2 regions of the Ferdinandcohnia sp. QZ13 genome follow, and region 1 is predicted to be linked to the other one. Evidence: riboswitches for the same ligand, from Rfam matches in the RefSeq annotation. Region 1 holds a riboswitch; the other holds the start of a gene.

Region 1 (7,827 bases):
ACCGATGGTTGCTTAATAGTTTCCTTCGTACTATCAGTATTAAATAGGGATACTTCCGCTCTTTCAATTTCAGAAACCTTCAAGATACTATTTTGAATATCGTCTTTTGATTCTTTTGATAAAAAAACGACTGAGAAAGTTTGTTCAAATTGTTCATCTTCTAATTCCTCTACGGAAGGATTAGACTTAATGACTTCCCCCATTTGACCAAGAATATCGAATACCATAAAAATACGCGCTGCTTTTAACAAACAACTTTCAGTTAGCTGAACTTTTATTTCATAGACATTGTAACCTTGCTCTTTCGATTGAGATACAACAGATAATTGATACTGATCAAGGGCTATTTCTGATTGGGGGTGAGAATCTCTTTGTTCCTTATTGCTAGTTGGTGAATGCCCACCACCCTTTTCCATTTCTTCTAATTTTGAAACAAGTGCTGTTACATCCTTTTTTCCTTCTCTACCTCCACTAATATCAGTCACCATTTCTTCAAGTGACTTCAATGCTTCAAACATCGTATCAATGACATCTGTTGTCACATCAAAACTTTCGTTCCGTAATTTATCCAGTACATTTTCCATCTGATGGGTTAAAGACGCTATGTCTTGAAATCCCATTGTTGCAGACATACCTTTTAATGTATGAGCGGAACGGAAAATTTCATTAATAATCTTACGTTCATGTGGATCTTTTTCTAATAATAGAAGATTGTCATTCACTGATTGTAAATGTTCCCGACTTTCATCAAGGAACAATTCTAAGTATTCACCCGTATCCATGAATCTCACCCTTTTTCTAGTTGTCTAGTACTAAATAAATGTCCATATCACCTATATTAGGATAGGATAGGGCTACTCCAATTGCCTTTTCAAATCCTAACAAAGCAGTGTCACCCTTCATAACTGTAGGGGAAGTAATATCAATAAATACACCATCCTCTGCGAGATTCGTTGCCATTCCCCCAGCAATCATATTCCCTAATTCACCCGCAAACGAGGATAGCATTTCACCTTCTAAAGCCATACCAAACATGATTTCACCGATAGAGCCAAAAAGAGCTTCATTCCCTTTAAGAACTAATTTCCCTTTTAAATCACCCGTAAATCCGATAAGGACACCAAATGACATTTGTAATGATTGATCTAATAAAAAAGGTTTACCTAGCCCAAAATCCAAAGGAACAACAGTCTTTATTGCCCCAAGCGTTCCGTTTAATAATTCCAAAACGGTTTTATTTCTTTGTTTTATATCTACAGCCACTTCTATTACTTCCTTTCACTTAATGATATTTCCAAATCAGCAATAGAATTTTCGCAAAAAAAGAGAATGGTAGTTAAAGTGACTACCACCCTTTCTTATCATTCATAGTCTGAACTGTTACAGTTAAAAAATTCCCTTGTAGTTCTTGTATTAATTGGACTAAAAGTTCTGCCGATGCATTTACTTCTACTGTGTTATTAATTCACTGTTCGGATGATAAAGTATAGTTTGAAGGTTAAAATGAATACCTAAAAAGGGAAATCCATTTAGGATTTCCACTTTCTAATCTCCCATACTATCGATAATCATAAACAAGTTTAGTTCGGGACCTTTTTCATAATTCATAGCATAAATTCTTAAACTTTTATAAGAATTGTAAAAGTCAATAATAGTACAAGTCCCTCATTCAATTAATATTCCAGCATAGAATTCCTTAACAACTTTTGTTCAATCCCACTCAATTTAACCCGGATATCACGCATGCTTTATATCCTAATTTAATTTGAGGTCAAACAATCATAATAATGTTCATGATTGGCATGTACTCACACGCTATTAATCTATATTAATTCATTGTTTTACTAGTTGACCTTGAATCGCTGAATCAAGGTATTTAAGGTGTTCGCATTTTCTTCTAATGATTTTGCACTTGCTGAAACCTCTTCCATTGAAGTGCTTGACTGTTGGGCAGTTGCTGAAACTTGTTCAACTCCGGCAGCACTTTCTTCTGAAACAGAAGCAATATTTTCGATTGCAGAGTTAATCGTTTTTGTATCGTCTAAAACATGATAAAGTGAAGATGCCATTGAACGAATCTGTTCACCAACTGTTTCAATAGCCTCTTTTAGCTGTGTAAATGTTTCTCCTGTTGTTTTAATCTGCATGGTACCTTCATCCACCAAATTGTAGCCCTCATCAAGTGATTCAACGACTTGTTTTGATTCGTCCTGAATATCCGAAACAATTGAAGTAATGTCTGTAACTGATTCGCTTACTTGTTCAGCGAGTTTGCGAACCTCATCAGCTACCACCGCAAATCCTCTTCCATGTTCTCCTGCTCGTGCAGCTTCAATAGCAGCATTTAATGCCAGTAAGTTTGTTTGTGCAGCAATTTCCTGAATGACATTTACTAGTTTAGAAATGTCATTAGTCTTGTAATCTAACCCTTTGACCCTTGAAAGAGATTGCTTCATTTTTTCATTGATAGAAGCCATTTTTTGAACAGATTCTTCCATGGAATCACTACCATCTTCCGTTAACTGAAGCATCGTATCTGATTGTCCTTTAATTGACTCACCCTGTGATGCAACTTTCATGATTTCTTGAGAGAAATTCCCCATATTTTCATTTAGGGCCGTCGAAGATTGAGCTTGTTCTTCTGCTCCAGCTGATAACTCTTCCATTGTTGTTGCAATTTGCTGGCTACCTGCCAATACTTCATCAGCGTATTGCGTAAGTTGCTCCCCCCTGCTCTTTACGTCACCGGAAACAACTATTATATCTTCTACGATAGTACGAAGACTATCATTCGTTAAATTGACTGATTGTACAAGTGCACCTATCTCATCTTTTGATTTTGTTTTCAATGGTTCGTGTTTTAAATCCCCATTTGATATTTGTTTCATCCGTTCCACTACCATTTTGATTGGTTTCGAAATAATGTACGAGGTTACAAAACCAACAATGAGACTCAATACAATAATTAGGACTGTAATTATTGAAGTTACAGTTAATGATTTATCACCATTTGATATTGCATCTTTTCCTAATTCTGTTAATCTTTTCTCCCTCTCTGCCGCTAACTTTTCATAGCCAGACATTAAATCACGAGCCTCTGGTGTAAGTTTTTCAAGATTTCTAAGTGCCAATTCTTCATTTCCCGCATCGTATTCATTAAACACTTCAGTGGTTATGCTTTCTCGCCAATCAACAGTACGCTTTATTAAAGCATCAAATTCATCGGTAACCTGTATCTCCCTAATTACCTTTTCTGCCTGCTTTCCTTGCTCTGAATACTCATTAAATCGTTCCTTAAAGTCACCACCAAATAATACATATCCTCGTGCAGTTCCAATTCTATTTGCAATGGATGCTACTAATTTTTCATCTGCTATCAATAATTGAACTTCGTCGTCAACCATAATCTCGATATTTTGGTTTGCTTTCTTCGTAACATAAAAGTTATAAACTCCCAAAATAACAACTAACAAAATAACAACGAAAAATCCAAATAAAATTTTCGTCCTAATACTTTTAAAATTCGTAATTTCACTCATTAATTTTCCACCTTCATTATTCCTAAATTTTCATCTGCTTTTTATAATTAAAAACTCTATCATGGCCACTAATTAGTAATCTTTTACTTATCTCATGTATGTTTAATAAACAAACTATTTACATTAATGAATCTTGCTTGCTCATTTCCTGCATTACACCTTTGATTTTGTATAAATCTCATAAAATATATCAAGTCACGATTTCAAAACAACTTTTCATCTTTATTTTTCTCTGTTAGATCAAGGTATCAACATAACTGCTTCTGCTAGTTTTAACTACAACCTTCATAAGTTGATGATTCTAATTTCAGAATCTTTTTTTCATAACTTTACTTAATTCTGTCAAACAAGGACTGGTTGAGGTCTGGATAAGAAGTATCCTTGACAAAACTCCACACCCAATGATTGTGCTACATGTAATTCTTCTATTGTTTCTACTCCCTCCAAGATTATCTTTGTATCAGAGTCGTAAAAGTATTGCAAAAGTAATAAAATCATTCTTTGTTTCTGAGATGAATTAGGTAGATTTATAGAAAAATATCTTTCAAGCTTAAGATAATTGGGTTCTAATTCAATAAGTGTACACAAGGAAGCCCATCCGTGTCCGATATCATCAATTGCGATAAAATATCCCAGTTTTTGCAAAAAACGAACACGTTCTTTAATGAGATTAATATTCTCTATTACTTCAGACTCAACAATTTCAAATACTGAACGAAATCTTGAATTAGGGAACGCTTGTAATAAACTTTCTATAAAAGAGGGAAATTGAGGATTTAAAATCGTAGATGGATAAACATTTACGAATAACAATTCCTCTGTAAGTGATAGGCCACTTGAAAAATACGAAAAAAATGCTTTCCTAATTGATGCTGTATCCAATTCAAAAAGCCTATTTAACTCTTTTGCCCTTCTAAAGATCAATTCAGGATTTTCGTGATTTTTCCGAAAAAGAAATTCTGTTCCAATTTTTCTCATTTCATTTATGTTGTATATTGTCTGACCATGATGAAAAAAATCCTTCTTTCGAATCATTTGTTTAATATCAATATTGACCAATAACACAATTACTTTCATTCCTTAAACAAATTTCGATTCACGAAAATCTTCAATTAAAAACATTTTTCATCATAAAAAGACCTATTTTCAACAAAAATGCCGAAAACATCGGTATATTTTTACCCCAAAACCAATTCTTTGCTAGATTGAGAATGATAAAGGCGCCTAAGGTGTGAAAATGAAAGAAGCTGGAAGCACAAAAAAAGATGACTAAACCGAATAAACGGGAGTCATCTATCTCCGCCATTTCGGTAACCCGACTACCATAGCATGTTTGCTTTAGGCTCGTGGCTTTGCGTCCTTACCTTTCGATAAGTTTGCCGTTATCGTATAGCATATTCATTAATATATTACTTTAGACCTATTTATAATATGACAAAACTACTATAATTTCAACAAAATTAGACAAAATTCTTCAATTTTCTTTGAATATTGACTAGAAAGTAACATTATAAGCAGTTCCTATAGGGCACATCTTTTACGAAAAAAAAGGGGTATGAGCGGAAAAGTTATGCGTTTGTGAGGGAGTTGTAAGGTTGCAACTGGGCTTTTGGCCTCGTTTTTTGCTAAAAATAGTATTTCTGGCTTAAAAACAGTATTTTATGATTAAAAATAGTATTCCTTCAGTAACAACAGTATTTTTGAGTTAACGACAGTAAATAACGAATCGTCTATGGTCGTTAGCCCAACCTCTATGGCTCTTATTTTATTTTTATTGGCGTTAGCATGGACCCTATGGTCATTAATGAGGTTTCTATGGCTTTTAGCAAATTTCAAAGCTTTTTTTACCTAAGAAAGCATCGGTCCTGCCGAAACAGCTTTGCTCGAGTGTACTTAGAAACCGGCTCGTCGTCAACCTTGCCGTACGCTTCAAAATACCCGTGCGCCCCTGCCCCTCTTGCGTGAACCACCCTTTCTGGAACTCGTTCACGGTCAAAATGCGAGATCTTTTCAATAAAATCGTAATTCTCTAGTGTGGATGGCCCACGATTCCCAACTGTTCGGATATTTTGATTATCCGTAACCGGGTGTCCCTGCCTTTTTGTTAACGAATCAGCCGATTCCCCTGTGCCTAAGCGTTCATCGTGAGGTCCCCCCACTCCTTCCACGCTTCCATGATGCTTTTTATCTTTCATGTCACATTGCCTCCTAAATTCAAAAGTCAACGTAGTTATTTCCAATTGTTTCTTTTCCTGCGTAATTAGAGAAAGAGCGTAACTTATGATACTCTCAAAATTCTCAAATACAATTAAAAACCAGACTTAATTGAAAATCAATAGATTCCGTTAAATAAAATCCCAATTGTGAACATGAATATTCCGCAAGCGATATTTCGTTATTACAAGCATAAATATCGTTAATTTTGGATAATCCATTTTATCCATATTATAATTATTATAAAAATGTATTGATTTTTAATTTATACTTGTTATTATAATATACATATTCAAAAATACTACCAAGAGGTGATCTAATTGACTACTACTAAACTAACGACAAGTTGGGGAGCTCCAGTTGGAGATAACCAAAACTCAATCACAGCTGGCTCAAGAGGACCAGTACTAATCCAGGACGTACACCTTCTAGAAAAATTAGCACATTTTAATAGAGAACGTGTACCAGAACGTGTTGTTCACGCGAAAGGCAGTGGAGCACACGGTTATTTTGAAGTGACGAATGATGTATCCAAATATACAAAAGCAAAACTATTTAACGGAATTGGCAAGCGTACTCCTCTATTTATCCGTTTCTCAACGGTTGCTGGGGAAAATGGCTCTGCTGATACAGCGCGTGACCCACGTGGTTTTGCGGTTAAATTCTATACAGAAGAAGGAAACTATGACATCGTTGGAAACAACACACCAATTTTCTTTATCCGTGATGCGATTAAGTTCCCTGATTTTATCCATACACAAAAGCGTCATCCCCAAACACACCTAAAGAATCCAACAGCAGTATGGGATTTCTGGTCTCATTCTCCTGAATCTTTACACCAAGTGACTTGGTTAATGGGTGATCGTGGAATTCCTGCAACATGGCGTCATATGCATGGATATGGAAGTCATACGTTTAAGTGGACAAATGCAGAAGGTGAAGGTGTTTGGATTAAGTACCACTTCCGTACAGAACAAGGTGTGAAGTGCTTAACAAATGAGGTTGCAACAAAACTTGCTGGAGAAAATCCAGATTATCATACAGAGGATTTGTTCAATGCGATCGAAAAAGGGGACTTCCCTTCTTGGAAGCTTTACGTTCAAATTATGCCATTGGAGGATGCGAATACATACCGTTTCGATCCTTTTGATGTCACGAAGGTATGGTCTCAAAAAGACTATCCGCTAATCGAAGTCGGCCGCATGGTATTAAATCGCAACCCTGAAAACTATTTTGCAGAGGTTGAACAAGCGACGTTCTCTCCTGGGACTTTAGTACCTGGTATCGATGTGTCACCTGACAAAATGCTTCAAGGTCGTCTCTTTGCATACCATGATGCACATCGTTACCGCGTGGGTGCGAACCATCAAGCCTTACCAATCAACCGCGCAAGAGTGGACGTGAACAACTATCAGCGCGACGGTCAAATGCGCTTTGATAACAACGGTGGTAGTTCAGTATATTACGAGCCTAATAGTTTTAGCGGTCCAAAAGAAGCGCCAGAAGCGAAGCAGCACGCTTTCCCTGTTGAAGGTATTGCGAACAGTGTAGCTTACGATCAAGACGATCACTACACACAAGCTGGTGACCTTTACCGCTTGATGAGTGAGGAAGAGCGCAACCGTCTTGTTGACACAATAGTGTCATCAATGAAGCCAGTGGAGTTAGAGGAAATCAAACTTCGTCAGAGCAGTCATTTCTACAAGGCTGACCCAGAATACGGAACTCGTATCGCAGAAGGCCTTGGACTAGCAGTACCTGGTGAAGTAGTAGCAAAATAAGTTTCGTTTCATTTTATTCTCACATAGTATAGGTATCCGCTTCTTGGATACCTATTCTTTTAAAAATCAATAAAAGAGGTTGTTACTCATGCAAGAACTCGTACCCTTTTTAAAAGAACGCGGATTACGTATTACGCCTCAACGAACATTAATCTTACAGACTATCCTTTCTTTAAAAGGCCATCCAACTGTGGAAGACATTCATCGTCAAATACCGCATATTAGCCTTGCCACCATTTACAACAATGTCAAACTGTTTGTTTCACTACGGATTTTAAAAGAACTGCCATATG
Region 2 (7,827 bases), on a different contig from region 1:
CCAACATGAAATTAATAAATTGGTGGGCACCCTCAATATTTTTCGCGGTCTTTGGAATCACCATATTATCAAACCATAGGTTAGAGCCTTCACTTGGCACCACATAGTCGATATCTTCATTTTCCCACATAATATCAGCAGCATCACCAGACCATACAATCCCAATTGCCGCTTCTTCATTTTGGATGAGGACTTTTCCTTCATCACCAACGATGGCTTTTACATTAGGTGTAAGTGTGATGAGTTTTTCTTTTGCTTCAGTTAAGTGATCAAGATTCTTATCATTTAGTGAATAACCGAGGGAGTTAAGCCCCATTCCCATGATTTCACGTGCCCCGTCGACCAAGATAATTTCATTCTTTAAGGAAGGATCCCAGAGGTCATTCCAGCTTGTAAATTCTTTTCCGTCCAGCATTGTTGGATTAAACACGATTCCAACAGTTCCCCAGAAATACGGAACAGAGTATTTATTGCCTGGATCAAAAGGAAGATCCAAGAAACGCTCATCAATGTTTTTTAAATTTGGAAGCTTTGAATGGTCAAGAGGGATGAGCAAGTCCTCTTGGCGCATTTTATCAATCATATATTCAGATGGAACGGCGATATCGTACGTTGTCCCACCCTGTTCGATTTTTGTCATCATCGCTTCATTGGAGTCGAAGGTTTCGTAAATGACCTTGATTCCAGTTTCCTCTTCGAAGCGGTCAATTAATTCTTCGTCGATATAGTCTCCCCAGTTATAAATCGTCAATGTGTTCCCACCTGCGAGACCTTGAGACGAATTTAAATAGTGGATCAGATAAAGTAGACCAGCTGAGACAAGCACGATTGCTAAGAAAGCTCGGATGAGTTTCGTCATTTTCGAACCCCCAATCCACGTGTATTCCCACGTTGTGCAATAAAGTAATAGCCGACAGCAAGCAGCATTGTAAAGATAAATAATAGAGTTGACAATGCATTAATATTCAATGAGATTCCGCGTCGTGCAAGGGAGTAGATTTCAACGGAAAGCGTTGAGAAACCATTTCCTGTCACGAAAAAGGTAACGGCGAAATCATCAAAGGAGTAGGTTAGTGCCATGAAAAATCCAGCGAAAATCCCTGGTGTGATATAAGGGATAATAACCTTTGTTAGGACCTGCCACTGGCTCGCCCCAAGGTCCTTTGCTGCGTCGATCAAACTTGGGCTCATTTCCTTTAATTTTGGCAAGACCATTAAAACGACAATTGGAATACTGAAGGCAATATGTGAAAGTAACACAGAATAAAAGCCTAATTTAATTCCAGCCATTGTTAATAAAATCAGGAATGACGCACCAATGATAACGTCTGGACTTACAATTAAAACGTTATTTAAAGATAATAACGTATTTTGAGCTTGTCTTTTTCTCACAGAGTGAATCCCAATTGCCCCAAACACCCCGATAATCGTTGAGAAGAGGGCTGAAAGTAAGGCTATTACAAATGTATTTAACACAATGATGAGTAATCGTGTATCTCCAAATAGCTCCTTATACCAATCCAAGGTAAAATCCTCGAAATTGTTCATCGTGCCACCACTATTGAAGGAGTAATAGACTAAATAAAAAATCGGTGCATATAAAATGAAGAAAATAATAAATAGATATACTTTTGAAGAAATGGTCAGTTTATCTCTCATTTTTAGCACCTCGTTTCTTGCGGTTTCCAGTCGCCACCATAATTAATACCATGAAAATAATGAGGAAGACAGCGATGGTCGAACCCATGCCCCAATCCTGTGTGACAAGAAACTGTTGTTCAATAGCAGTACCAAGTGTAATTACTTTGTTTCCTGCGATTAATCGTGTAAGCATGAATAATGATAGGGCAGGAATGAATACAACCTGGCAGCCTGATTTTACTCCTTGAATCGTTAGTGGAAAAATGACACGACGAAACGTTGTCCATTTAGAAGCCCCAAGGTCTCTAGCAGCATCCAATAGACTTGGATTTAACTCATTTAATGAGTTAAAGATGGGTAAAATCATAAATGGAATAAAAATATAAACAGATACAAACACAAAGCTGAAATCAGTAAATAATAACTGCCTAGAGCCGATACCTAACACTTCAAGAATGGCATTGGCAGTTCCGTAGGCTCCAAAAATTCCAATAAAAGCATATGCTTTTAATAGAAGATTGATCCACGATGGAGCAATGATGAGTAGCAACCAAAGGTGTTTATGCTTCGTTCTTGTGATTAAATAGGCTGTTGGGTATGCGACCAATAATGAGACAGCTGTAATTAAAAAGGCATACCAAAATGAGCTAAGTGTCATTTTTAGATAAATGGGTGTGAAAAACGTTTTATAATTTACTAAAGATAGATTTCCTTCTATATCAAAAAATGAATAATAGAGTACAAGCGTAATTGGTGCAATAACAAATACAAGAATCCATAGTGCATAAGGGATAAAATATAAATTGCGAGTAAGCTTATTTTCCATGGCTTTCCCCGTCCACATATGCATCTAAGCGACGATCATATTCTTCCTCTGTTTCACCAATCCTCATGACATGAATTGCCTCAGGATCAAAATAAAGTCCGATTTCATCGCCAACCTTAGCTTTCTTTGTAGAGTGTACCAACCATTCATTTCCATCTTGGTCAAAGCCGCAAATTTCATAGTGAACCCCTCTAAAAAGCTGAGAATCTACAACAACCTGAAGTTTTCCTTTTTCAACAGAGGTAATTTCTAAATCTTCAGGGCGGATAACAATTTCAACGGGCTCATTGTCTGAAAAACCTTGGTCAACACAGTCAAATGTCTTTCCAACAAATTCAACTAAAAAGTCACGATGCATTTTTCCTTTTACGATATTCGATTCTCCGATAAAATCAGCGACAAAGCGATTGATTGGTTCGTCATATATATCGATAGGGGTGCCACTTTGTTGTATGTTTCCTTTATTCAATACAAAAATCTCATCAGACATAGCAAGTGCTTCCTCTTGGTCATGTGTGACAAAGATAAAGGTAATACCAAGGCGCTTTTGAAGGTCACGAAGCTCATATTGCATTTCCGTACGAAGCTTTAAATCGAGTGCTGATAATGGCTCATCCAATAAAATAATCTCTGGCTCATTCACGATTGCTCGAGCAATTGCCACACGTTGTCTTTGACCACCAGACATTTCTCTAATTTCACGATTTTCATAGCCAGTAAGGTTAACGAAGCTTAGGGCTTCTTTCACTTTTTTATCGATTTCCGATTGCTTCATTTTTTTTATTCGTAAGCCAAAGGCAACATTCTCATATACATTAAGATGTGGAAATAACGCGTAATCCTGAAACACTGTATTAACCTGACGCTTATTGGCAGGTGTGGTGTTTACTTTTTTACCATTAAAATAAACCTCTCCATCTGAGGGTTCGATAAATCCTGCAATCAAACGCAATATCGTTGTTTTTCCACATCCAGATGGACCAAGAAGGGTATAAAACTTTCCTCTTTCAATTTCAAAGCTGACATTGTTAAGGACAGGTGGGTCATTGTCATATTGTTTCGTCACATTTTTAAACTGGATAATAGGTATACTGTTCATAGCAACCCCCTTCTTTCTATATAAAATAAAATGATAGTTTTTGTGTAATCCGGCATAATTATACACGAATCGGCAAAAAATTCAATAACATTCATAAAGTCAAGGTGTAAAAGTATAAATTACAAGATAGTATATTGACCGAAAAAAGCAACTAGTAAATTAGTCGTAGGAATAAATTAACATTTTTAGAAAAAGGTGATGTCAATTCCATTGACCAAATGTGAAAATAGAAATATAATTATAGTACAATTTAAAATAATCTTTCTTTAAAGATAATTGTATAAAGGAAAGGCAAATTCATTGAAAGATGAAGACGCAAAACTATAGGGGCTAAGTCCAGTTGGACATGCCAGCCAGTTGCCGAGTAAAACTCGTATCGTAAGAGCGAAGATTAATCGGTATGTGATTAGTCTTTTTTTTTATACCATTAAGTAAGTTGTTGCTACTATTTTACTAGATTTTTGGATAAATTAGCATGTTCAAAAAGACGGGAAAAGGACCGCGCGTCTACAAAATTGCCTCTTCCTATGTGACGACATTTTAAGACGGTGAAGCTTTACCAGCGTATGTAGTATACGTGAGGAACTCCAGAAACAAGTCAGCATGCTTCCACAGGATGTTGGCATTTAGTTGAAGTTCCTCACTCGATGTGACATTTTTAACCGATCTTTTGAACATCCTTTAAAAAATTTTGGAAGTGATTATGCATGAAGAAAACCATCCAGAATCTGAACGTACTAAGAAAACTAAGCGAATTAATCGACAAGGTTGGTTCCGAAAAGAATCTGATTTCTGACGAGACTCGTAGCTTTTTTGACGAAATTGGTCAGGAACAAGAAGAACAAGAGATTACTAACACCCTTTTAACCCAACTCCAACAAATGAACGAACAAATGGAAAATATGCATTGGATGAACAAGCATTACCGTATCCTTCATGAATTTGCCCAAATTTGCAGCAAAACCCTAAATGAAAGCGTTCTTCTTCAGAAATCCTATGAGATGGTTTCACGTGTTATGCCAACGGATTCGTTTTACATTGCCTTGCATAATCCAGGTGATGCGCATATTCAAATGATTTTTATTATGGATAATGGTGAGCCTGCTCCACCTAGCACCGTAGAGTTTGGTGAAAATTACACATCAAAGGTTATTAAAACACGAGAAATCGTTCACCTCAAACATCGAAATCAAAACATTGAGTATGATACGAAAATGGGGGAAGGGGAGCAAGACACAAGATCTTGTCTTTTCGTACCAGTTGTGATGGATGATCAAGTAAAAGGTGTCATTTCGGCGCAAAGCTATAGGGATTTCGCCTATCGGAAGGAGCACGAGGATCTTTTGCAAATGATCGGTGCACAGGTTATCAACTCGATTGAAACTGCTCGATTATATGGAAAAATTTATACAATGTCCCGTACAGACGAATTAACTGGATTAAAAAACCATCGTGCTTTCCATGAGGATTTAGCACAATTAATTCGAAATGATGATGGCGAAATTACAGTTATGATGATCGACTCTGATGATTTAAAGAAAGTAAATGACCGCTTCGGCCATGATGCTGGTGATTTATATTTAAAGATCCTTGCAGACGGCATAAAAACGCTTTGCGATGATAACATGGAAGGCTATCGATATGCGGGGGATGAGTTCATGATACTCATTAAAACCCACATCGATTTGGGTGTGAAGGATATTTACTTTAAGTTAAAAGAGTACTACACGGAACACCCACTTATCGTTGATGATGAAAAAATCACCGTTTCAATTAGTACTGGCGTCGGTGTCTATCCGTATAACGGAACGACTGTTGATGCGTTGAAAAAAGCGGCAGATCAAGCACTGTACGCTGCAAAAGAAAGTGGAAAGAATCGCATAGTTTTGGCGAATTAAAAAAGCTCATCCATTTGGATGAGCTTTTTACAGTATTCTTGTCCAACATGTTCAAGGTCACAAGCCAACGCTCTGGAGGAAGGCATAAAGCACATTCTGTCAGCGCTCGTCTTGTGCTTGTCACCGACAGGCGGACACGATTAGCGCATTTCTTAGTTAATATGGGCAATGATGCCTTCTTCATCGTCTAATACAAGCTTAATTCCTGCATATGGGTCTCGATTCATAAATTCTCCAAGCCATAAACGAATCGCTTCGATTAGGTTTGCCATAATGAGGACCTGTTTACGGTCGTTGACATATGCTTCAGCGGAGAACCCGTAGTCATCATCATACATAAGCTCTACTTCGACTTCTTCTGGTTTTACTTGCTTTTTCAAGCCTATATAAACACAAATCGCATTAATAATTTCTTGTTCGGAAAGAATTAACGTCTCCATGGGTCTGCCTCATTTTTCTTACGATCTCTGATCATCACGAAGATTTTTCGAATGATAACGATTAGTACATAAATCGCTATTACGTTAATCATTAATCCTAAAAATGAGCCAAGTATTCCCATTCCACCTAGAAGACCACCAAATAGGAACCCTGCAAGTCCACCAAGCATAAGGCCTTTCATTAATCCACCAGACATGAATCCACCTTTAGGATTTGTAGTAGTAGACTTGTTTGTAACATTATTATCTGCCTTTTTCTTTTGTTGCTGTTGGAAGTTGGATTTGTTTGTGTTTCCAATATTATTATTAAAACCTCTTTTACCTGACTTATAGCCTTTTGCCTCAACAGTTGTTGTTTGGTCTTGGAAGACAAAGTTTCCAAGTGGCGATAGAATCAGAGTAAGTGCTACCATAGCTGCTAAAACCTTTTTCATATAAATGTGTACCTCCATAAGTTAGTATTTATATTTTTACTATTATAACCTAATATCATGAAATTCTCTTGTAATTCACCTTCCTCAGTTTTCTACCTTATATACGATGAAAAAGGAGGAAGGTTTCATTTTATCTATAAAAATGATGCTGGTAAATAAATACAAAACCCTAATAATTTTGTTAGGGTTTGACGTCTTTACATAAATATATCAAGGATCTAGACAACACAGAAACCTACAATGGAGGTTGTGAACAATAGTAGACCTATGTTTTAAAAGTATCTTTAATGCTTAGACCGAAATATTCTTTAAATAACCAGAATGATGCGTCATTAACTACCAGCAGCTGTAATCGCGGATACAACACCTTTATCTGTTGCGGTGAAAAATCCCTTTTCAGGCCATTTTCACTATAGACGCAGGTAAAAGATGGTTTTCTTATCCTAAGGGCGATAAAAATGGTATAGTATATTTGTAGTAATAGAAGGCAGGAAAGAGGATATCTAATGAAAACAGAAGTACAGTTACAAAAAACATCCCTTATAGCTGATCTTAAATCTCTTTTTAAGGCAGGAGTTTTACTGGCGAATGTTCTACCTGTGTTTTCAGGATTTTGGTTAGCGATTTATTTTTCGGGTGCATCATTTCAGGAAAATTTAGGATTGTTTCTATATACAATGGTTGGAAGTACACTTGTTATGGCGGGAGCTCTAATCATAAACAATTGGTATGATGTTGACATCGACACAGTCATGGACAGGACGAAAAAACGACCAACTGTAACAGGCCATTTTTCAATGAAGTTTGTATTGTCTTTAGGCATTATTTGTACAGTATTAGGATTCGTTTCACTATTTTTCACCACCTATGAAGCCTTCTTTTTTACGTTTGTGGGCTGGTTCACGTATGTCGTATTGTACACAATGTGGTCCAAGCGCAGATTTACGATAAATACTGTGATTGGGAGTGTATCAGGCGCCGTTTCTCCATTAATGGGATGGGCTGCTGTTGCACCGATTGATCATACTGTCCCAATTGTGCTCTTTTTGATCTTATTTGTGTTTCAAATGCCGCATACGTATGCAATTGCGATAAGAAAGTATGATGAATATAAGGCTGCGAACGTTGCGATGCTCCCAGTCGTTCGTGGTTTCGAGGTAACGAAGAGACATTTTCTTTTCTGGGTTATCTGTCTGTTTCCACTTCCATTCTTTTTAGGCGAACTTGGAAAGGTTTTTGTCATCCTTGCGACATTGCTTAATATCGGTTGGATCATCTTGAGTATTAAAGGTTTTTCAGTTAAAGACGATATAAAATGGGCTCGCTGGAATTTCCTTTATTCCGTGAACTATATTTTTATTATCTTCCTATTAATGGTGATTGTTACATTGCCAAAGTATTTTGGGTGAATTCATTGAACCTCGCTGCATTAATGATGTGGCGGGGTTTTTCGTTTTCAAAACAGCCGTTGAGAGTCGAAAGTGATGCT

Evidence for each region. Region 1 has a riboswitch for cyclic di-GMP ahead of RGU12_RS20740 (EAL domain-containing protein). Riboswitches for the same ligand answer to the same signal wherever they lie in the genome.
Region 2: another riboswitch for cyclic di-GMP. It lies ahead of RGU12_RS11315 (sensor domain-containing diguanylate cyclase); the one in region 1 lies ahead of RGU12_RS20740 (EAL domain-containing protein).

What each region holds. Positions count from the first base shown of each region.
Region 1 is NZ_JAVIVW010000015.1:1,342,197-1,350,023, forward strand. Features, by position in the region: gene RGU12_RS20725 (chemotaxis protein CheW) at 1-782, opposite strand, end outside; gene RGU12_RS20730 (chemotaxis protein CheX) at 799-1,263, opposite strand; gene RGU12_RS20735 (methyl-accepting chemotaxis protein) at 1,845-3,539, opposite strand; gene RGU12_RS20740 (EAL domain-containing protein) at 3,882-4,604, opposite strand; cyclic di-GMP riboswitch class I at 4,846-4,930, opposite strand; partial or broken gene RGU12_RS20745 (catalase) at 5,405-5,734, opposite strand; gene katA (catalase KatA) at 6,074-7,534, shown strand; gene RGU12_RS20755 (Fur family transcriptional regulator) at 7,623-7,827, shown strand, end outside.
Region 2 is NZ_JAVIVW010000001.1:2,319,037-2,326,863, reverse strand. Features, by position in the region: gene RGU12_RS11335 (ABC transporter substrate-binding protein) at 1-859, opposite strand, end outside; gene RGU12_RS11330 (ABC transporter permease) at 856-1,659, opposite strand; gene RGU12_RS11325 (ABC transporter permease) at 1,649-2,467, opposite strand; gene RGU12_RS11320 (ABC transporter ATP-binding protein) at 2,457-3,566, opposite strand; cyclic di-GMP riboswitch class I at 3,847-3,931, shown strand; gene RGU12_RS11315 (sensor domain-containing diguanylate cyclase) at 4,274-5,464, shown strand; gene RGU12_RS11310 (YxcD family protein) at 5,617-5,904, opposite strand; gene RGU12_RS11305 (hypothetical protein) at 5,892-6,338, opposite strand; gene RGU12_RS11300 (GntT/GntP/DsdX family permease) at 6,604-6,705, opposite strand; gene cyoE (heme o synthase) at 6,845-7,747, shown strand.